Regions from separate parts of the Clostridium sp. AWRP genome, predicted to be linked through region 3. Evidence: riboswitches for the same ligand, from Rfam matches in the RefSeq annotation. Region 3 holds a riboswitch; each other region holds the start of a gene.
What was found. Region 3 has a riboswitch for glycine ahead of DMR38_RS03970 (amino acid permease). Riboswitches for the same ligand answer to the same signal wherever they lie in the genome.

Region 1: linked by a shared signal. The riboswitch ahead of gcvT (glycine cleavage system aminomethyltransferase GcvT) and the one ahead of DMR38_RS03970 (amino acid permease) in region 3 are both predicted to bind glycine.
Region 2: linked by a shared signal. The riboswitch ahead of DMR38_RS14820 (ACT domain-containing protein) and the one ahead of DMR38_RS03970 (amino acid permease) in region 3 are both predicted to bind glycine.

The regions. Positions count from the first base shown of each region.
Region 1 is NZ_CP029758.2:2,725,499-2,733,511, forward strand. It holds gene gcvPB (aminomethyl-transferring glycine dehydrogenase subunit GcvPB) at 1-139, opposite strand, end outside; gene gcvPA (aminomethyl-transferring glycine dehydrogenase subunit GcvPA) at 139-1,482, opposite strand; gene gcvH (glycine cleavage system protein GcvH) at 1,488-1,868, opposite strand; gene gcvT (glycine cleavage system aminomethyltransferase GcvT) at 1,885-2,991, opposite strand; glycine riboswitch at 3,058-3,151, opposite strand; gene DMR38_RS12400 (NAD(P)-dependent oxidoreductase) at 3,320-4,588, opposite strand; gene DMR38_RS12405 (hydratase) at 5,026-7,320, opposite strand; gene DMR38_RS12410 (DUF6282 family protein) at 7,363-8,013, opposite strand, start outside.
Region 2 is NZ_CP029758.2:3,226,413-3,234,425, reverse strand. It holds gene DMR38_RS14845 (hypothetical protein) at 1-770, shown strand, start outside; gene DMR38_RS22560 (hypothetical protein) at 852-977, shown strand; gene DMR38_RS14835 (PocR ligand-binding domain-containing protein) at 1,083-2,126, opposite strand; gene DMR38_RS14830 (HD-GYP domain-containing protein) at 2,317-3,375, opposite strand; gene DMR38_RS14825 (PFL family protein) at 3,548-4,906, opposite strand; gene DMR38_RS14820 (ACT domain-containing protein) at 4,925-5,194, opposite strand; glycine riboswitch at 5,338-5,427, opposite strand; gene DMR38_RS14815 (methyl-accepting chemotaxis protein) at 5,654-7,720, shown strand; gene DMR38_RS14810 (SDR family oxidoreductase) at 7,771-8,013, shown strand, end outside.
Region 3 is NZ_CP029758.2:882,556-890,568, reverse strand. It holds gene lgt (prolipoprotein diacylglyceryl transferase) at 1-108, opposite strand, end outside; gene DMR38_RS03985 (GDSL-type esterase/lipase family protein) at 467-1,240, shown strand; gene DMR38_RS03980 (ABC-F family ATP-binding cassette domain-containing protein) at 1,344-3,251, shown strand; gene budA (acetolactate decarboxylase) at 3,295-4,014, opposite strand; gene DMR38_RS03970 (amino acid permease) at 4,188-5,582, opposite strand; glycine riboswitch at 5,723-5,809, opposite strand; gene DMR38_RS03965 (DUF1653 domain-containing protein) at 6,069-6,323, opposite strand; gene DMR38_RS03960 (TSUP family transporter) at 6,426-7,187, opposite strand; gene DMR38_RS03955 (LysR family transcriptional regulator) at 7,313-8,013, shown strand, end outside.

The DNA.
Region 1 (8,013 bases), 1.8 Mb from region 3:
GCTCAGGCTCCTCTTTGCCTATAAATTCTTCAGGCAGCAATTTTTCAATACCTTCTTCTGGTACGTCACATTTAGGAAGGGAGTAGGCCTTTCTGCCTTCTTTGGAAAGTTCAAAAATAAGTTTGTTATACTCTTTCATTACTCAATTCCCTCCAATACAGAAGTTAATTTATCAATTTCATTCTTTGTCCTCTTTTCAGTGACACATAAAAGCATGGAATTTTTATAAGAAGGATATTGTTTCTCAACATCATATCCACCTAATATTTTATTTTCAAGCAGTGTCTTATTTATATCTTGTACTGAATTTTTTGAAGCAACTACAAATTCATTGAAAAATGGTTTGTCAAATACAGCTTTGTATTTTCCGCTTTCAGTAAGTTTTTTAAATGCATAATGAGATTTTTGAACATTTTGATAAGCTACTTCTTTAATTCCCTTTTTACCTAAGGTAGTTAAATATATAAGTGCTGTCAGTGCATTTAGTGCTTCATTGGAGCATATATTTGAAGAAGCCTTTTCACGTCTTATATGCTGCTCTCTTGCCTGAAGTGTTAGTACATAGCCTCTCTTACCTTCTGAATCCGTAGTTTCACCCACAATTCTTCCTGGAATCTTTCTCAAATATTTTTTAGTAGTAATTAAAAATCCAAGATAAGGGCCGCCGTAATTCATACTGTTTCCAAGAGATTGTCCTTCACCTACAACTACATCTGCTCCATATTCTCCAGGACTCTTTAATACTCCAAGAGAAATAGGATCACAAAATACTATTAAAAGGGATTTATTATCGTGAACATACTTCTCCACATCCTGCAGCTCTTCTAGTAGTCCTAAAAAATTTGGTGTTTGAACTATAACTGCTGCTGTATCCTTATTAATCTCGCCTTTAAGTTTTTCTATATCAGTAACTCCACCTGCTTCATCTATTTCTATTAGATTTAAATTTTTAAATCTCAAATAGGTTTTAAGAACCTTTCTAACTTCAGGATTTAAAGTTTTTGAGGCAACTATATTTTTACGTCTTGTCACATTTGCAGCCATTTGTGCTGCTTCCACACAAGCTGTAGCTCCATCATACATTGAAGCATTTGAAACTTCCATACCTGTTAAATTAGCCATAACCGTCTGGTACTCAAATATAGTCTGAAGTGTACCCTGGCTTATTTCAGCTTGATAAGGAGTATAGGCAGTATAAAACTCAGACCTTGACGTTATGTGCTTTATCACAGAAGGTATATAGTGGTCATAAACTCCTGCACCTAAAAAGCAGGTTAGATCATCCAAGCTTTTATTTGATTTTGCAATGTCTTTAATGTAGGATTCCACCTCAAGCTCGGACATTCCATCATTTATATTCAATTTTCTATTTAAACGAACACTTTCTGGTATATCAGAAAACAGATCATCTATGCTGCTTACTCCTATTTTCTCCAGCATAATTTTCTTGTCTTCTTCTGTAAGTGGTAAATAAGGATGCATATAAATCACTCCTTATCACATATTTTTTCATAGTTTGCTGCATCAAGTAAGTCTTTCAATTCCGATTCATCTGATACTTCAATTGAAATTATCCAGTTTTTATAAGGATCTTCATTGAGACCCTCAGGACTATCTACAAGTTCCTCATTTACTTCTAATACCTTACCTGAAACTGGAATGCACAAATCTGACGCTGCCTTTACAGATTCGACTGTTCCAAATACATCACCTTTTGAGAATTCTGAATCCACTTCAGGAAGTTCAACAAAAACAATCTCTCCTAAAGAATCTTGGGCAAAATCTGTAATGCCAACATAAGCTTTGTCCCCATCAACTTTTATCCATTCATGATCTTTTGAATACAATAATTCCTTTATAGTTTTCATTTATAAATCCTCCCCGCTATTTGTTATAATTTTTATTATAAAATTTTTTACTAACTACTTCCGCCTTTAAAAGCTTATTCCTCACCTTTATAGAAATAGAAGTTCCAATGGGTGCGTATTTAGAATCAATTAAAGCAAAACCTATATTTTTATTTAAAGAAGGTGAGCGATATCCAGTGGTTACTTCTCCTATTTTCTTATTCTCTGCAAAAACTTCATATCCGTGCCTTGAAATTCCTCTTTCCTTCATTTCAAAACCAACTATTTTTCTCTTTAGTCCTTCTTTTTTCTGCTTTACAAGAGCATCCTTACCTATAAAATTGTCCTTATCCAATTTTACAAAAATTCCTATACCTGCTTCAAGAGGTGTAATCGAGTCAGACAATTCATTTCCATAAAGAGGCAAGCTAACTTCAAATCTCAAAGTATCCCTTGCACCAAGTCCTGCTGGTTTTATGCCATCTTCCTTACCAGTTTCCAGAATTTTGTCCCATAGATACTCTGCATTTTCAGTCCCTGAGTAAATTTCAAATCCATCTTCTCCTGTATATCCTGTCCTTGAAACCATGCACTTTTTTCCTGCAACTAGTACATCTTTTTTAAAGAAATAGAACTTGATGCTATTTAAATCTGTATCCGTCAATTTTTGAAGTATTTTTTGTGCATTTGGTCCCTGAATTGCAAGCTGTATAATTGAAGGAGATATATTTTTTATATCCACCTGAAAATTTCCCTTATTTTTTTTCATCCAATCAATATCTTTATCCGTATTTGCAGCATTTATTACGAGAAAAAAGTGCTCATTTGTAAATTTATAAACAAGTATATCATCTACTATTCCACCTTCTGGATAGCACATAGGTGTATATAATATTTGATTTTCTTTAATCTTAGCTGCATCATTTGTTATTAAATTTTGAACAAATTCTAGTGCATCTTTTCCTGTTATATCTGCTTCTCCCATATGTGAGACATCAAATAATCCTGCTTTTTTACGCACTGCTTGATGTTCAGCTGTTATGCATTCAAATTGAACCGGCATATCCCATCCTGCAAAATCTATTATTTTTGCACCGTATTTCTTATAGGCATCAAACAGCGGAGTTTTCTTTAATTCTTCCATAACATAAGACCCCCTTCATATTTTTACGCATTAAAAAAGGATATGGAGACTATTTACCCAATAGTCCACATATCCTCTGTTTTTTTACCTGAGAGTTTCGATATTACATATCTTTCACCTTTGGTACTGCTTTTTTAGCAGCTTTTTCAGAGTTTTGTCCCACAGCGCTCCCTTTACCTGAAAGTTTTTGATATAACCGTGGCGGTATATCATTGCTTCTTCGGTCAACAACTAGATGTTATCTCGCACTGTATTCATCCAATTTATATACTTTTTACTACATTATTAATATACACCTTAAGATATGGAATTTCAATAAAAATATTTTTTAATTTTTATCTGAATTTTCAAATCTTTTATCCATAGTATTTATATATTCTTCCATAGCATTTACAAGATGTTTTGAAACCTCTACTGCTTCAACAACAGTTTTGGCACCTGTTACCACATCACCTGATGCAAAAACCCCAGACCTTGTAGTTCTTCCTGAATCATCTGTTTGTATAAGGCCTCTGGAATTCACTTCTATTCCTTCAGAATTGTTTACTATATTTGCCTTAGGCCCCTGGCCTACAGCAATTATTATAGAATCTGCATTAAAAAGCTTTTCTTCCTCATCTTTTAGCATTACTTTCTTTTTTCCGGTATTTTCATCAAATGATACTTCAGTTGGAACTATTTTAATTCCATCATCTGTTATTTCAACTGGTGCCATTTTATAGAGAAATTTCACTCCATCAAGTTTGGCATAATCGATTTCTATATTATCTGCTCCTGCATGTTCTTCATCACTTCTTGCAATTATAGTTACGTCATTTGATCCATTTCTAATTATGGTCCTTGCAGCATCCATAGCAACATTTCCTGCACCTATAACTGCAACTTTATCTCCCAAATTATAGGACTCAGGATTCTTAAGATAATCTATGGCATAATTCACATTTCCATAAGTTTCTCCTTTAAGTCCCAAGTTCCTTGGGCTCCACACTCCTGTTCCTATATAAACCGCCCTGTATCCATCCCTAAACAAATCTTCAACAGTTATAACAGGACCTATAAGAGTATTAGGCCTTATCTTAACTCCCATATGGAAAAGTTTATCTTTAAGCCTGTCCAAAATATCTTTTGGAAGTCTAAATGCAGGTATTCCGTATCTCAAAACTCCTCCTATATCTTCATGGGATTCAAATATAGTCACATCATATCCCTTTCTTGCCATTATAAAAGCAATACTCAATCCTGCTGGACCTGATCCTACTACTGCAATTTTTTTATTCAACTTTTTTATATCAGCTGACGTTATAAAATTAAGATAAAAGTCCGATATATATTTTTCGATAAGTCCAAACTTTATAGGAGTTCCTTTTTTACCAAGCACGCAATGGCCTTCACAAAACTTTTCATGTGGACAAACTTGTGAACAAATAGCTGACATGGGATTATTTTTAAAAAGAAGTTTCCCGGCTTCCTTTATTTTGTTCTCTTTAAAAAGTTTTATTACTTCATTTATAGGGGTACTTACAGGGCATCCTTTTTTACATTGGGGCACTTTACATCCAATACATCTATTAGCTTCACCAAAAACAATTTTATCCAATTCTTTTTCCTCCCTTGTGTGTAAACAAACTCTATAATGTTTTATTTACCATCTGTACTATTTTTTATCAACATTCTGTGCTAATATTTATATTACATATATATAATCATATATAATAAAAATTCTCAATGCTTATTATCTGTATCTATATTATTAATCTTCTGTATTTCTTAATTCATCTTAAAAATACTTCAGATTTCATAAGATTTATAATAGTTATCATGCACAACGAGCACCCCTATTTTCTTCCTGACTTTTGTAAAATTGCCTCAAAATAATAATTTATTGTATTTTAAATAAAAAGCTGCATTAGCTTGAAGTTAATCCTCCATCCAATGCAGCTTTTCAGTTATATTCTAAATATTAATCATACATTTATCGTTCACAACAATATTTCTGTTAAAACTTTTATTACCAATTAAATCTATTACACTAGATTATTTATCTGTTTTATTATAATTTATTAAACATCCATCTAACAATATATTTACTTCCTTCTCAGTAAGTTTGTCAATTTTTACACTGAACTTTTTGAGACTCCCCTTTACCACATAAGCATCTATTTCAGATGGTCTCTCAGCAACAGCCTTTCTTATATTAGGAATAAATATATAATCACCGCATTCAAATTGTGGTTCATCTTCCATAACAAAAGGAAGTATACCCCAATTAATCAAATTTGAACGATATCTTTTAGTAGCATATTCTCTTGCAATATTAGCATATCCGCCTAAAACTTTTTGACAGCTGGCTGCCTGTTCTCTAGCAGAACCATCTCCAGGCTTTACTGCATATATCATGCTTCCTATACCTGTATTACTTGTATTTATATTGCCAAACTCCTCTTTTATTACACTAAATACTTTTTCTAGATCCCTATTTGCATCAAAAGGAGACTTTCCTGCAAGTCTATCTTTTTCTGATTTTTGAATCTGTTTTGATCTTCCAACATATTCAGGATCCTTACGCGATAGTGTAAACTCTGAAAGCTTTAATGGATTTGACCTATAAGAAGATGTATCTCCTGAAGGTATCAATTCATCTGTTGTAGTTACAGGATCTTTGATTAAAGAACACACTTTTAGTATTAAGTTATCTGAAAGCTCAGGCATATCCGGCCAGTTCTTTATATTAGGTCCAAATCTTAATTCCACATCACTATTTCCTTTATCAAAAGCATTATAAACACGGTTATCATAAATCGTCTTATTAAAATAATATTTAGGTATATTGTAATCTACATCTAAATCTGTAGCTGCTGTAACAAATCCTTTGTTAGCAGCTGTTGCTGCTATTGAACGTGCATCCATAAGTGCCACATAAGAAAGCTGATCATCATTAGGTTTTGAGCCTTCACGATTAGGGAAGTTTCTAGTTGTATGTCTTATGCTGAGTGAATTATTAGAAGGTGTATCTCCTCCTCCAAAACATGGTCCACAGAAAGCTGTCTTAACTATTGCTCCTGTCTGCATCAATTCTGCAGCAATTCCGTTTTGAGCTAAGCTATAATAAACAGGCTGACTGGAAGGATAAACATTTAATGTAAACTCATCATTTCCAATAGATTTTCCCTTTAATATGCTGGAAGCTTCACAAATATTTTCATAGTTACCTCCAGCACATCCTGCTATACATCCTTGTTCTACATATAATCTATTATCTCTTATCTTTTCTTTTAAAGAAAAATCAAGATTTTTGTTAGACATTCTCCTTCTAGCATCTTTTTCTACTTTATCCAATATATCATAAAGGTTTGCATTAAGATCTTCAATAGTGTATACGTTACTTGGGTGGAAAGGCATTGCTATCATAGATTTTATTTTTGACAAATCAACATATACAATTCCATCATAATATGCAGCACTTCCAGGATTTAATTCTTTATAGTCCTCTTTTCTTCCATGTAATTCAAGGTAATCACAAACTTTGCTGTCAGTTTTCCATATGGAAGTCAAACATGTAGTTTCAGTAGTCATTACATCAATGCCAGTTCTGTATTCTACAGATAAGTTTTCTATTCCAGGTCCTACAAATTCCATTACCTTGTTTTTAACAAAGCCATTCTTAAATACTTCACCAATTATAGACAAGGCAACATCCTGTGGTCCTATACCCTTTTGTGGTTTCCCTGTTAAATAAATTCCTATAACTCCAGGATAGGATATATCATATGTTTGAGACAGCAGTTGTTTAACAAGTTCTCCGCCGCCTTCACCTATTGCCATTGTACCAAGTGCTCCGTAACGGGTATGACTGTCTGATCCTAAAATCATCTTTCCACAACCTGCCATCATCTCACGCATATACTGATGAATAACCGCTAAGTGAGGTGGAACATATATTCCTCCATATTTCTTTGCAGCAGATAATCCAAATAAATGGTCGTCTTCATTAATTGTTCCACCAACAGCACAGAGACTATTGTGGCAATTAGTAAGCACATATGGTATTGGGAATTTTGTAAGCCCACTGGCACGAGATGTTTGTATAATTCCTACAAAAGTGATGTCATGAGAAGCAAGAGCATCAAATTTAATATTTAAGTTTACATTATCTTTTGATTTATTATGATTCTGCAGTATAGAATAAGTTATAGTTTGTTTTTTAGCTTCTTCCTTGTTAACATAATCTTTTCCTAATTTTGCTTTAAGTTTTTCATTGCATTCTTTATTGTCAAAGTACAATTCTTCTCCATTTAATAAATATGCACCTTCGTCATATAATTTAATCATAATTTCCTCCCTGTCATAATGTAATAAAATTTCATTTACTGCCTAATCAAGACCTAACATTTTTGCTGGGTATATTTTTGTCATATTATTAACAGCTTCTTCAGATAATCCTGAATTTTTCAAAAACGATATATACTCGTATAATTCTTCACTCCACACAGGATTCTCAACCTGGCCTCCATCAGTGGATATGATTGTGGATTCATATCCTAAACTTTCAATTGCTCTCAAATTTATTGAAAAATTCTTCTCATATTTACCATTTACACGGTGTGCGTAACATCTTTCAAAATACACCCCATATTTTATTAGTGCTCTTTGATCATCCAAAGACATATCTACAGTAGGCCATTCAGGGTGATTTATTAAAATTTTCTTTACACCTATTTCCTTTGCTTTTTCAACAACCACTCTAATTTCATATGGCGATAAGTGACCTGTAGCCAGAACAACATTATGCTTTGCAATTAACTTTAAAATTTCTACAAGTTCAGAAACAATCTGTCCATTATTAATTACTTCAACACCATCTGACATTCCTTTTTGTTTACGTTCATTAGCAGCAAATGACGTTGGTAACCAAATAATTTTTGCATTCATTTTAATAGCATTTTCTACTGCTGCAATATTCAGTCCTCCCATTTGAGGGTTTAAAACAATTCCACCAAACACATGAATTCCTTTAACTAATTG
Region 2 (8,013 bases), 2.2 Mb from region 3:
CCTGTATAGAAACAGTATATTTGACAGGTATAATAATACTAGTTGGAATGTTACTTGGGGTTATGAGAAACTACACTATAAAAAATTTTGCTAGAAGTTTTGGCATGAAATCCATAATGATAACGGGCTTTATAGGGGTTCCAGTACATGAAATAAGTCATGCAATATTTGCAGCTATTTTTGGACACAAAATAACTGCCATAAAGCTTTTGCAAAAACCTGATGAAAATGGGGTAATGGGATATGTAGAGCACAGTTATAATCAAAATAGTATATACCAGCAGGTAGGAAACTTTTTTATAGGAACGGCACCTATATTTGGAGGTATCTTGTCTGTGGTTGCGCTACTGCATTTTATGATACCTAGAGCTTATGATGAATTTATAAGTATTTTAAAGGTAAATTCCCATGTAACTGTTATAAATAAAGCTGCAGCTATACATATGTTAAGTATGTATAAAGTCTTAGTGAAAACTATATTTTCTCCTGCTAATTTTCAGAATATATACTTTTACATATTTTTATTTATAGCAATCTGTATATGTTCTCATATATCATTGAGTTATGCAGATATTAGAGGAGCTTCAGGAGGATTAATTACTATATTTTTAGTATTGTTAATGCTTAATGTTCTTGGGTGGACAAAATATTTATCTATTGAAAACATAGTTAAATATAATGTTCTCATAACAGTTTTTTTGAGTTTAGCTGTACTGCTTTCTGCAATAACATTTCTAATAAGTTTAATTTTAACTATAGTAAAGCGCTGACCAAAAAATAAAATTAGGTATTTGAATTTTAAATATGGTGAAAATATATAGGAAACATTTGCATTGAAAGGAGGCATGAAATTGGAACGTTATGTTCTTGTATGTACTATAGGAGGTAATGCATTAAAGTTTCATGAAAAGTTGAGAAATGATGTATGCTATAAATTTCAAAAAAGCAATCATAAGATTCAAATAAAAATCCAGTAACCTATACACATCAATAATTGAAAGTTAAAAATTGAGTTAAGAATTAATAGTGAAAAGCGGAAGAAAAGCATCCATAACTATTAATTCTTAACTATTAATTCTTAACTACTTTTTATTTGCTATGTTACTTAAGGTATCTGCTACTACGGAAACTTCTTGAACATTAGCAGATACTTCTTCTATTGCAGATGTCTGTTGTTCTGTAGTTTCAAAAGTTGCGTTAGAAGTTTCTATTGCCTTATCTACAGATTCCTGTATTTTTTTAGTAAGGTCTGTTATTTTAGAAGCAGTTTCTTTAGAATCCTGAGATAGTTTCCTTATTTCTGCAGCTACTACACTAAATCCTTTTCCAGCTTCTCCAGCTCTAGCTGCTTCTATAGAAGCATTTAAACCAAGCATTTTTGTTTGATCTGCAATACTTTTTATGGAATTCAATATAGAATTTATATCCATAGATATATTTTTCACTCTGCTTATTTCCTCATTTAAAAGATGTTGATTGTTACTTACATTTACAGCTGAAGCAGCTAATTCTTCCATAGTTGCTGAAATTTGACCAAAGTTTTCAGATAAATTTTTAGTAGATACACCAAGTAAAAGTGCCTCATAACCTATTTTAGAAAGTGAATTTGCCACGATAAATAAAACTTCAGCAGCTGCTCTTACGCTTTTTTCACTTACTGTATAGACTTTGTTTGATGCATCTACATATCTATCAGCATTTATATCCATTTCTGCGGCATTTTTTCGAACGACTGATTCATCTACCTTAGAATAAGCAACTTGTCCACCAAGTATTGTTCCTATTGATTTACCTTCTATTATTATAGGAGCAGCAAAATCAATCAAACCCGCATGGCAAGTATAAATATACGGTTTGCCAAGCCTTGTTGCTTCTGAACCTCCCCTACGGTGTGACTCTGCACAGCGGGAAGTTCCTTTGGAAGTTGACTGGGTGAGATTTAAACAAAAGTCAGTGTAAGAGCTTGGTTTTGTTACAGGGTTCCCGTTTTTGTCAACTGTAACGCTTGCAATATTCATACTATCAGCAAAGTTATCCTGGAACTTTTGAAGTGTGCTAATATCTAAAACATCCTGTATTTCCAATGAATCTAAGTCAATTTTATCATTATCGGTAAATCTTATCATAAATATATCCTCCTATGTTATATAATGTAATAATGGTTTGCTAAAAAGTAATTAAACCATAGTCTATAATACTATATCGTATATAAAAAGCAAGGATTTAGTGATTATTATATGGAACTGAGGCTAATTATTAGTAAATGTATACAACTGTAAAACAAAATGTTATAAAAAGTGAGCAAAAAACTGGTTATTAAATAACCAGTTTTTTAACATATAAATCTTTTTCTTTTTTTAAGTCAAGGAATCCACTGTCATCAAGTAAAAGAGGATTTTTCAAATCATTCATGTTAACCTGGATAACTTTACAGCATTGCTCATTATTTAAAAGTACATTTTCACCCATATAGTAATTTACTATGTGATTTAAAAACATAGTGCAATATTGACAATCCAGTTTTCCAAGACTTTGCTGTTGAATAATTTCTAAAGCTTCAAAAGGGCCACTTAGTTCTTTACAATATCTATTGGAACTTAAATCATCAAACAAATCTGCAATAGCTATTACTCTAGCAAATTTATGAATTTTATCTTCTTTAATACCTAGTGGATATCCAGAGCCATCCATTCTCTCATGATGCATTAATACACCATAACTTACTGAAGAATCTAAATAGGGGATTTCTTTTACAAAATTATAACCTATGGCAGGGTGAGTTTTGAAAACTTTGTATTCTTCTGGGGTGAGATTTCCCTCTTTATTTATAATATCTTTACTTATCTTTATTTTCCCAAAGTCATGTAATACGGCTGAGTAAGTCAATAAATTTATATCCCTTTTGCTAAATCCCAACCATTTTCCAAGTATAAAACTTACGGCTGCTACGTTTACGCTGTGTCTGTAAATGGTATCATTGCCACTTCCATGGAATACTATATTTTTAATAACTAATCCTGTAGAATTAAACTCTTCCTGTATTTTTTCTGAAAAAGTTCTTACTTCCTTTATTTCAGGAGCTTTTAAATTAGAAATGGTATCAAATATATTTTCCAAGTTATAAGAAAATTCATTAAAAGTATTCTCAAGTTCCTCTACAGTTTCAATTTTAGCAGTTAAAGGATCTTCCGAAGTATCTTCTACATAAATTTCTACTTCGTCAACAATAATATTTTGTTTTAGCTTTTCTATAGCCGATTCCGTAATTGCAATATCTTTAGCTAACAGCATTTTATTTTCAAAGGTTATATCACTTGCTGATATCATTCCTGGTTTTAATTCACTTATTCGAACTAATTTCTTTTTTGACAACATACTATCTCACCTCATATAAATCATTAGAATAGCAATATATAGTAACTATGTATATGTTATCGTAGTATTATTGTATTTCTAAACATGTTTATAGCAAAATTTAATTTTATTTATACCTATATTTAAATTTGCATTCAATATATGGAACATATGAGGCTTCTAAGTGGAAAATCTAATTTTTAAAGCTGTGAATTGGAGCAGGAATTCTTCCACCTCTAGCTATAAAATTTTCACTTGAAAATTTACTTACAGGCATTATTGGTGCTTTCCCCAGAAGTCCCCCAAAATTTGCTTCATCTCCGATATTTTTTCCGTACACAGGGATTACTCTTACAGCAGTTGTTTTATTATTAATCATTCCAATAGCAGATTCATCTGCTATTATGGCAGATATAGTGGATTCAGGAGTATCACCAGGTATACCTATCATATCAAGACCTACAGAACATACACAAGTCATTGCTTCTAATTTTTCAAGGTTAAGAGCACCTGAATTTACTGCACTTATCATACCTTCATCCTCACTTACAGGTATAAATGCACCACTTAATCCTCCAACTTGAGATGCTGCCATTATGCCTCCTTTTTTGACTGCATCATTTAATAACGCTAGAGCAGCAGTAGTACCTGGACATCCACAGCTTTCAAGGCCCATTTCCTCAAGAACTCGCGCAACACTGTCTCCTACAGCAGGTGTAGGTGCCAGTGATAAATCTACTATACCAAAAGGAACGTGTAATATTTTTGAAGCCTCTCCAGCAACTAATTGCCCCATTCTTGTTATTTTAAAAGCTGTCTTTTTTATTGTTTCTGCAACTACATTGAAATTTTGCCCCTTAACTTCTTCTAGAGCACATTTTACAACGCCAGGACCACTAACACCTACGTTTATTATGGAATCAGCTTCTCCAACTCCATGAAATGCTCCTGCCATGAAAGGGTTATCTTCTACTGCGTTTGAAAATATTACTAATTTTGCACAACCTATACTCTCATTTTCTCTAGTGAGATAGGCAGTTTCCTTTACTATTCTTCCCATGTCCTTTACTGCATCCATGTTTATTCCTGCTTTTGTAGTTCCTACATTTACAGAAGAACAGACTTTTTCAGTGACAGCTAGGGATTCTGGTATGGACTCTATAAGTATTTTGTCACCTTTAGTATAACCTTTATGTACAAGTGCGGAAAAACCTCCAATAAAGTCAATACCTAAAGTTTGGGTAGCTTTATCTAAAATTTTGGCATATTCTACATAGCTTTTATCAGAACTTGCTTGGGCTATGAGTGAAATAGGTGTAACGGATACTCTTTTATGTATTATGGGTATACCATATTCTGTTTCAATCTCTTTGGCGGTTTTTACTAGGTTTTCGGCCTGCTTAGTTATTTTATCGTAAATTTTAGTTCTTGCTTTTTTGCCATCACTATCTATACAATCTAAAAGCGAGATACCCATAGTTATGGTTCTTATGTCTAGATTTTCTTTGTCAATCATGTTTATGGTTTCCATAATGTCTTTAGTATTTATCATTTAACTCAACTCCTTAGTTTAAATTTGGTGCATAGAAGTAAATATGTCTTCTCGTTGAAGCTTAATGACAACTCCTATTTCTTTAGCTTTATTTTCAAGGTCATTCTTTAGTTCTACAAAATCTGTTTTCATTTTTGATAAATCAACTAGCATTACCATTGTAAAATAGCCTTCTATGAGAGTTTGGTTTATGTCTAAAATATTTATGTTATTTTCAAATAGTACGGAAGTTACCTTGTAAATAATACCTGTTTTGTCTTCTCCAAGCACGGTTATAAATGATTTCATTTTATAATCCATCTCCTTTAAATAGTTTGTATTGATTAATTCTATTATTAGCAATTATAAAAAAAAAGACCAAATTAAATTAGTCTCTGGAAAATAAGATTTTAAACAATAACTATTAATTTACTCAATAATTATTATTTTGTATAAAATCCTCTGTCCCTTGTACCTGAGAGTTTCACCCAACTTTGGCTTTCCCCTTCGGTGCTCATAAGAGTCTCTCCAGAGGTTCGTCTAATAACGGTTTAAAAGTTTAATCCCATTATTTTCATCCGACCCTTTTAAATTATCACAATTATATCATATTAAAAAAGCCAATTCAAATATATTATTGCAAATTTCACTTAATGAATGTCATAAGTTAAGTTGATGTTAAAAAAAGTTTTATTTAACATTAACTTAAAAATACCATATTAAAATAAAACATATAATTGATGCAAATTTATATGTTGGAGGAATTTTATGTTAAAAAAACTACATTTAAACATCTCAAAGTTATCTTTTGGTAAGGAGAAAAAGTTTAATCTATCTTTTTTTAATAGTGTGGGAGTAAAAATAGTTTGTGAGATTGGAATACTTATAATATTCATATGCAGTATATTAGGATTGACATCTTATTACAGTGCTTATAGAGCTATGGAAGATAGTATAAAATCTTCGCTTGAAAGTAGGGCAGTAGAATCTTCTAAACTCATAGATGCGACTTTAAAACAGGACGTTAAAGCAATTGAAGAGTTAGCATCAAATGACATTATAAAATCAATGAATACTTCAATGCAGATATCTCTTCTTAAGATGAGAGCAAAACAATTAGGATATGTGAACTTAAATGTGATGGATTCAAGTGGTATGATTTATATGCAAACTGGTGAAAAGACTAGAGCTAATTTAGAGGATACCAAGAATTATTACCTTAAAAATGCGTTAAGTGGGAAAATATCGATTTCAGATCCAGTGATGAATACAGATGGGCAGCAGATAATGGCGGTGGCAGTTCCAATAAAAGATTCTTATGAAAAAATTGTAGGAGTATTATTTTCAAATGTAAGTATGGAAAGTTTAAATAAATTAGTTCAAAATGAAAAGCTGGGTAAAAGCGGATACTGCTTTATAATAAATAAGGAAGGGGTTAAGGTAGCACATAAGGATTTGAAACTGGTGCTAAATAAAGATAATACTATAGAAGATGAAAAAAAAGATCATTCTTTAAATGAACTGGCGATTTTAGAAAGAAATATGATAATGGGTAAAAGTGGCTCGGGATACTATAAAAAAGATAATGAAGATATGTTTATGGCCTATGCACCAATAGCTGATTCAAATTGGTCATTGGGGCTTACTATAGATAAGAGTGAAATATTTAGTGAAGTAAATATGTTAAAATACAAAATAATTATGATAACTGTTCTATTTATTATGATAGGATTCTTTATAGGGTTATTTATAGCTGGGACTATAAAAAAACCACTGCATAAAATAAGAAAGTATGCCCTGGAGTTATCAAAGTTTAATTTAAACTACAGAATACAAATTGACAAAAGAGATGAATTTGGAGATACGGCTTCAGCATTAAACTATGCAATGAATGAAATAGAGTATATTATAGAACAAGTAAAACTAAAAAGTGGAGAAGCTTTGGAAGCTGCGGATAATGTAAATAAAATGTTTGAAAAATCCCATTCGGAAATAAAATTGGTTTCAGATGAATCTTCACAAATATGTTCTAATATGCAGGAAAACTTATCTTCTATAGAAGAAGTTAACCAAAAGATATCAAATGTAAAGTATGAAATAAAAAACTCAGCAAAAGAGGCAAATCAAGGTCTGGATCTTGCAAAAAACATAAGGGAAAGGGCTTTAAATATTAAAAAAAATACGGAAAGCTCAAAACATGACTTTGAAAATTATTATACACAGTATAGTGATGAATTAAGAGATGCACTGGAAAATGTGAAAGTAGTAAAAAATATTTCTATAATGGCTGAAGAAATAAAAACTATATCAAATAGAACAAATATATTAGCATTAAATGCCAATATAGAAGCTGCAAGGGCTGGTGAATATGGCATGGGATTTATGGTGGTGGCAGAAGAGGTAAGAAAATTAGCTATGCAATCTTCTGATATGGTAGGTAATATACAATTAAATGTAAAAAATGCTTTAAAATCTGTAGAGAAACTAGCCCTATCAGCGGAGAGTATATTGAAAATTTTAGAGGAAAATATTTTGTCGGATTACAGAAAAATGGTGGACATAAGCAAAGATTATGAAAAGGATGGATTGAGATTTGAATCTGTATTAAAAAAGTTTTGTGGGCTTATGGAAAATATAGATGAATCTTTTTTAGTAATAACTAAAATAATGTGTATTATAGTAGACTCGTCAAATAATGGAACTAAGGCATCTGCAGATATATCAGAGAATATAGATGAAATAGCAAATGAAAATAGGGCAATATCTTTGTATACTATGAGAAATGCAAGTGGATCTGAGGAGCTTCTTCACATTTTAAGTAAATTTAATGTATAATATTAATTGAAAAGTAAATTTTATGTTAATATAGGAAGTGTGAAATTTATATGGAAAATTTAGGCGGGAAAGTAGCAATAGTAACAGGAGCTTCCAGAGGAATAGGAAGAAGTGTTGCTGTAAATTTAGCAAAATGCGGTGCAAATGTAGTAATAAATTATAAAAAAGATGAAAAAGGGGCTTATCAAACTTTAGATATGGTAAAACAAGCTGGTTCCGTAGGAATGGTAGTACAAGGAGATGTTAGTTTATATAGTAATGCTGAAAGGATGGTACAAGGTACCTTAAGTAAA
Region 3 (8,013 bases):
TCTACAATTAAAATTAGCTAAAAAAAGTGCTGCCATGACTCCCAAAGCTATCATTATGCCATACCATCTTATTTGAAAGCCATTAATTGAAAATGCTACTGGATTCATAAAACATTACAACCTTTCTAAAATATAATTTTGTTATTATAATCTTATATCCAATTGTACCAATGTTTTTAATTAAATACAATTTACCGACAAAAAATAAGCACTGCCAATTATCAGTGCCTATTTGAATAATAGAGGGGACTATTATTTTACTATTATTAAACTTTACCTAAGTACATTTATTATTTTATACAATTTATGTGACAGCAATATGTCACACATATTAAATAATTGTTTAGTTTCTTAATATTGTATTAACTTTTAACTTAATTTTACCTTTACTTAGGATTTATCCTACATACTTTTTATCATAATAAGTAAAGATATATATATCTTTTAAAATTTAAGGAGGATGTCCATGCAAACTAAAAATTTACAAAAGCTGCTGATAATAATAGGTACCATAGCAATATTTACAATTATATTGTATTCAAATAATTGTTTAAAATCATCCTTAAATTCTCCACCACCTCAAGCCACAAGTTTTTCAAGTAATACTGTGATGTCTGAAGATACAGATATACTTAAAAGTATAAATTTGGACTCTAAAATTTATTCTGAGTATTACATTGAAAAAGTTACAACTTATGTAAATTCATACAGAGAACAAGGTAAAATAGTATTTTTAGGAGACAGTCTTACAGACATTGGACAGTGGAATGAACTGTTAGATAATCCTGATATATTAAACCGCGGCATTAGTTCTGATACTACTTCTGGAGCTTTAAACAGATTAATCGAAATTACAAAATTAAAACCCAGAAAAATTTTTATTATGCTTGGAATAAATGACATTGACAAGGGATTATCTATAGAAGAAATTATTAAGAATTATTCTAAAATAATACAAAATATAAAAACTGATTCTCCTAACACTTTAATATATGTAGAAAGTGTTCTTCCCATAAATAAAGATATATATAAAACTAGAACAAAATATAATCAGATAACAAATTTAAATGCATCCTTAAATAATCTTTGTAAAAATTCAAAAGTACAATATATAAATCTGTATCCCCTCTTTACTTTGCCAAACCAAAACAAACTTTATAAAGAATATACTATAGGTGGATTACACGTAAACGGGAAAGGCTATAAAGTATGGAGGGATGCTATAAAGCCTTACTTATAGCAATAAATTCCAATAAATTTATACAAATTAAATCTATTGGAATTTTTTATATTTGGGTATAGCACCAATACATGATATGATAAAATAAAGGATGTGTGAAAAAATGAACTTGTTAACTGCAGAAAATATAAGTAAAAGTTACAGCGAAAAAATATTATTTAAAAATATATGTTTAGGTATAAATGAAGGAGATAAAATAGGTGTTATAGGTGTAAATGGTACCGGGAAATCCACACTTTTAAAAGTAATTGCAGGATGCGAAACATCAGATGGAGGCAAAATTACTAAATCAAAAGAAACTTCTATAGGATACCTTCCCCAAAATTCTGATTTTGCAAACAGTAATCTAACAGTACTTGAGCAAATTTTTAGAGGAACTTCTCCTGTTATGAGCCTTTTACGAGAATATGAAAAAACTCTTAAACTCATTGAAAAAAATCCAGAAGACAAAAGTCTTCAAGCTAAAATTGGAACCTTAAATTCCAAAATGGATGCACAAAATGTGTGGGAAATTGAAAGTCAGGCTAAAACTATTTTAACCAAACTTGGAATAAATGATTTTAATGAAAAAATATCTGTGCTCTCTGGAGGTCAGAAAAAAAGAGTAGCCCTTGCATCTGCTCTTATAACCACTTCAAATCTTTTAATACTTGATGAACCTACAAACCATCTTGACGATGAAACCATAGAATGGTTAGAAGAGTTCTTAACAAAACGAAATGGTGCCCTACTTATGGTAACCCATGATAGATTTTTTTTGGACAAAATAACTAATAGAATGTTTGAACTTGATAGGGGAAAACTCTATAGTTATATGGGAAACTATAGTAATTTTCTTGAAGAAAAAGCTGAAAGACTTGAAACTGAAAATGCCAATGAAAGGAAACGTCAAAATCTTATAAGGAAAGAACTTTCCTGGATAAGAAGAGGCGCAAAAGCAAGAAGTACAAAGCAAAAAGCCAGAATAGAAAGATTTGAACAATTAACTACAGAAGGTACATCCTTGAATAAATCAAAACTTAACATTAGTCTTCAGAGTACACGAATTGGTAAAAAAGTCATAAACCTGAATAACATAAACAAAAGTTTTGGTAAAAAAACATTAATTAGAAACTTCACTTATAACGTACTAAATGATGACAGAATAGGCATCATTGGCCCTAATGGAAGTGGTAAATCCACTCTTATGAATATTTTAGTTCAAAAAATTCTGCCAGACAGTGGTAATATAGATATAGGCGAAACAGTAAAGATAGGATACTACTCTCAGGGAATTTCTGATATGGATATGAATGAAAGAGTAATTGAATACATACGTGGGACATCAGAATATGCCTCAACTTCATCGGGTGAAAAAATAAGTGCTTCTGCTGTACTTGAAAATTTTCTATTTGAACCTTCAGTTCAATGGACTCCCCTTGGAAAACTTTCAGGAGGGGAAAGAAGAAGATTATATCTTCTAAAAATACTGATGAATTATCCTAATGTACTTTTACTGGACGAACCAACAAATGATCTTGATATAGAAACACTTACAATTCTTGAAGATTACATCAATAACTTTGAAGGAGCTGTTATAGCTGTATCTCATGACAGATACTTCCTTGACAAAACAGTTGATAAAATATTCTCTTTTGAAGGAAATGGTAAAATCACTCAATATACAGGAAACTACTCCCATTTTCACGAAACTGCAAAAATACCCGAAGAAAAAATAAGCATTAAAAACAATACAGCTAAAAACAATTATAAGTTGCAAAAAGAAAAATCTTTAAAATTTACCTATGCAGAACAAATGGAGTTTGACAAAATAGATGAGGTAATCGAAAATCTAGAAAAATCTATATCTGAAAAGAAAATAGAAATGGAAGCTGCTTCATTTGATTATATACTTCTTGAAGATCTCTTATCCGAAAAAAATTCACTGGAAAAAGAACTAGAAGAAAAGATGGACAGGTGGACTTACCTAAATGAACTCAATGAAAAAATTGAGCAAGATAAAAAACACTAGACATTGTTATTAGCACTGTCTAGTGTTTTTTTCTATCAATACTTTATTTTTCAACACTTGTTATCTCATCATTTCTATCTTGCACTTCCATATTATAGAAACTTTCATTTTTAGGAAGCTCCATTCTAAAGCAGGAACAGTTCTGTACATAAGCCTTTGCACTTTCAATAGAAAATTCGCTTATATGTCCACCAAATTTCTTATCTTTATTTATGAAATGAAAATGATATCCAGGGACATTAAGACCTTCAACATAATCTGGACATCTAAATCCAACCACATATCCATAAACATCATTATATTCAAACATAGGCTGATCTTTAACAACTTCAGCCATAGGCTTATAGGGCACATTCTGTTTTACAACAGTACGTGTTTTTACATAATTAAATTTACCCTCCATATAGAAAGCATAAAATATATTTTTGCTTTCTATAAAGCTGTCCAATTCTTTTCTTATATCTTCATAAGAAGTACAATTTTGAATATTATAAGTATTATAATTTTCCAATTCAGTGACTACAGCAAAAGGAACAGATACGTTTTGGGAACATACATATACACTGCCATCAGGTTTGGTTCTATAAAAAGTTCCATTTAAGAGAGTTAGTTCACCATCTAGACCTTTAAAAGTACCTATACCAAAGTTTCCTTTTTTAAGAAGTTTAGATAATGAAACACATCCATCATATAGTCCCGAAACAAGTGCATTTATTGTAGACATTTGATATATATGGTTTGGGACTTTCACCTCATCATCCATCTTACATTCACCTCTATGTCATTATATCATAGCAAATTCCTACTTTCTACTCTAAGAATCTATCACTACAATTAAACACACATTTGTTTAAACTAATTAGAGGGTTGACCAAATTTACAAATCTGAAAAATTTAAATTCATAACATTTAGAAATAAATTTCTTTACTGTTAACCTATGCTAAATTTCTTTTGGTCTCTTCTTCAGTTTTCTTTTTTGATTTAAATATCCTGTAAATCACCCCAAGCATTATAAACCATACAGGTGTTACAAATAGAGCTACACGAGTTTCATTATTAAGTGTTAATGTAACTATAACAAAAGCAAAGAATGCTAGAATTATATAGTTCATGATTGGATAAAGTGGCATTTTAAATTTGTTCTTGGCAGCAAGTTCAGGTTTAGTTTTACGATATTTCATGTGACAGATAACTATAATTGCCCAGATATATATGTAGCAAAATGTTGATATACTTGTAATTAGTACAAATACTTCACCTGGCATAATATAATTTAAAATAACTGCAATTAAGATAATGGCTGCAGAAAATATTGCAGCATTACAAGGTATATGATTAGAAGTTAACTTTTTCATTGACTCAGGTGCATTATTTTCTTTAGCAAGAGAGTAAACCATACGGCTTGTACTGAAAATACCACTGTTACAAGCAGATGCAGCTGACGTTAGTACAACAAAATTTACAATGCTTGCCGCTGCTGCAATTCCAACTGAAGCAAATACCTGTACAAATGGACTTTTAGCTGGATTGATTGAATTCCATGGATATATTCCCATAATAACAGCAAGTGCTCCTACATAGAAAATAATAATTCTAATTGGAATGTTATTAATAGCCCTTGGAATAACATGTTCTGGATTTTCAGTTTCACCAGCTGTTAAACCAACCAATTCAATTCCAGTGAAAGCAAATACAACCATTTGAAATGAAAGTATAAAACCATTTACCCCATTCGGTAACCAACCGCCGTGTCTCCAAAGGTTTGAAAAACTAGATGCACCAGCATTTGTAGAAAATCCTTTAATAATCATAAATGTACCAACTATAATAAGCGCCAAAATGGCAACAACTTTAATTAATGCAAACCAGAATTCCATTTCACCAAACAATTTTACTGCAGTAAGGTTCATAATTAGTAAAACTACAAGAACTATAAGGCTTGGCACCCATCTAGGTATATTCGGAATCCAGTATTGTACATAAAGTCCAGTGGCAGCTACATCGGCCATAGCAAGTGAAATCCAGCAGAACCAGTATGTCCATCCAGTAATGAATGCTGCTTCTTCTCCTAAATAATCGTACACAAACTCTACAAAAGAATGGTAGTTTAAATTAGAAAGCAATAATTCACCAAGGGCACGCATTACAAAAAATAAAATAATTCCTGTTATAGTATATGCAAATAAAATAGATGGACCAGCCAAGTGAATAGACCTGCCTGAACCAAGAAATAATCCAGTACCAATTGCACCTCCAATTGCAAGTAATTGGACATGACGGTTTTTTAGTCCTCTTGATAAATTTTGATTTTCTGATGTTAATTGATCCATTTTATCCCTCCACCTTAGCTAAAAAGCATGTACTAAAAATGCCTTTTCCTATATAAATATTTTGTGATTGGAGATACAAATGGGAATAGATAAGATCCAAATGAAGTAATTGATTATGTATTACTTTTTATAAGATATGTTACCTTTCCCCTGTCCTTTTACCTGAGAGTTTCGCCCTGCGACTTTCTCCTTCGGTGCTCAATAAGAGTCTCTCCAAGGATTCATCTAATAGCGGTCATCTCTATAATTAAATAGGTACCTGAAAGATTTACTTCTTCGGTGAATGGCAAAAGCCATAACTCTCCCACTATCTTCATCTGAATTATTAATTTTATTATATACTAATACATATTTAATAAAATTGCAACAACTTCTTCACTTTTAATAAATATAAATTACATTTATTCATAATTTTAAAAAGTATTTATACTAAAGTGACCATACTAAGTTAAAACTAAATAAAATTGGAGGAATGAAAATCCTTTTCTATTTAATTAATTCAAATCTCCATTTTTGGCTTATTTCAGGATACTTTTCATGATCTACTTCACTAACAAACATGTCTATTGGTCTTGCGAATACACCACAGTTACCGTAAAGAGCTTTATATATAACTAATTCTTCTTCTGTCTCAGTATGTGTTGCAAAATCTAATATTAAGTAATTTTTATTTTTGAAGTGTCTAACCATCTTTCCTTTATGATTTCGTAATTCTATTTTTCTTTTTTCTAATTCGTCCATATATTTCACACTCCCAAATACATATTAATAATCTTCTTTACTAACATCATTTACCCACTGCAACATCAGGTCAGATTACTTATCGTAGTTGCATAATTGATATTATAATTTTATGGATAATACCTCAACTAATATTTTAATAAAAAAAATCGTAAGTACAATTATAATTACAGGACGTACTATTTTTGATCCGCTTTTTGTAAAATAACCAGAGCCAATGTAATTTCCAGCAATACTAAATAAGCCTGCGACCAAACCCAAAACTAAAAATACTTTTGCATTTATAATAAATGTTACTAGACTAGCTATATTTGATGATAGATTTATAGCTTTTGTAATTCCTGCAGAAGTATTCATTTTCAAATTTGCAATGCTCGTCAATAATAGAAGTAAAAATGTTCCTGTTCCTGGGCCATAAAACCCATCATATATCCCTAAAAAAAATGCAATTAGCATACATATTATGTAAGTTTTATAATTAATTGATGCTTCCTGTTTATTATCTTCAAAATTATGCTTATGCAAAACATAAAATGCTGTTACAGGCAAAATGAATAACATTAAAATTTTGAAATAGAAGTCTTCTATTCTTAAGGAAATAAGAGCCCCAAGCGGTGACCCAATCAAAGCACAAACTGCACTACAAATTCCCAGTTTCAACTTTATATATCCATTTTTAGCATAGCGACATGTAGCTATAATTGTCCCCATACAAGAACTCATTTTATTTGTACCAATAGCAAAATGAACCGGAATACCTGAAATCATATATGCCGGAAGTGATATAAGTCCTCCTCCCCCTGCAATTGCATCTACAAAGCCCGCAATAAAAACTAGTGGGCATACTATAATATATGTAATCATTTCTAACCTCCCCATAAATTCATACAATATTGATATTACCAACTTTTTAATATATAATCAAATTTATATATTTTACTTATCATATAAATTAAATTTATATAGAGGTGAAAAATTTGTTTAAAAATATGAATTATGTTTACGAAGTATATAGGTCTGGCAGCTTCTCCAGGGCAGCAGAAAATTTATATATAACACAGCCTGCCTTAAGCATTGCAATCCGTAAATTGGAACACCAACTTGGACAACCTTTATTCGAAAGGGGAAAATTGCCTCTTAAATTAACAGATGCCGGACAAATGTATATTGAAAAGGTTGAAAAAATTATGGATATGGAAAAAGAATGTACTGATTATTTTCAGGAATTAAATGAATTAAAAGTAGGGAAAATTATAATCGGCGGAGCTATAATTTCTATGACATATTTGCTTCCTGAACTTATTGTAGAATTTTCTAAAAAATACCCTGGAATTAAAATTGCAGCAAAAGAAGCTTCACTCCCTATCTTAAAAAATATGCTTGCAGATGGTGCCATCGACTTGATTTTAGATACTGACTGGTTTGAAGAAGATGTTTTTTCTTCCATACCTTTATTTAGTAATCAGATTTTACTTGCTATTCCTACAAGCATTAAAATAAGTAAAAAAATTTTTAAATATGGCATGACCTCTGCTCAAATAAAAAACAATGAGCATCTTTTTGATAGTCAATCTGCAGTTGACTTATATGAGCTAAAAGATCTTCCATTTCTCTTATTAGAACCAACCAATGAAATTTTTAGAAGAACTGAAGCAATTTTTAATTATTATCAAATTACACCTTTTGTAAA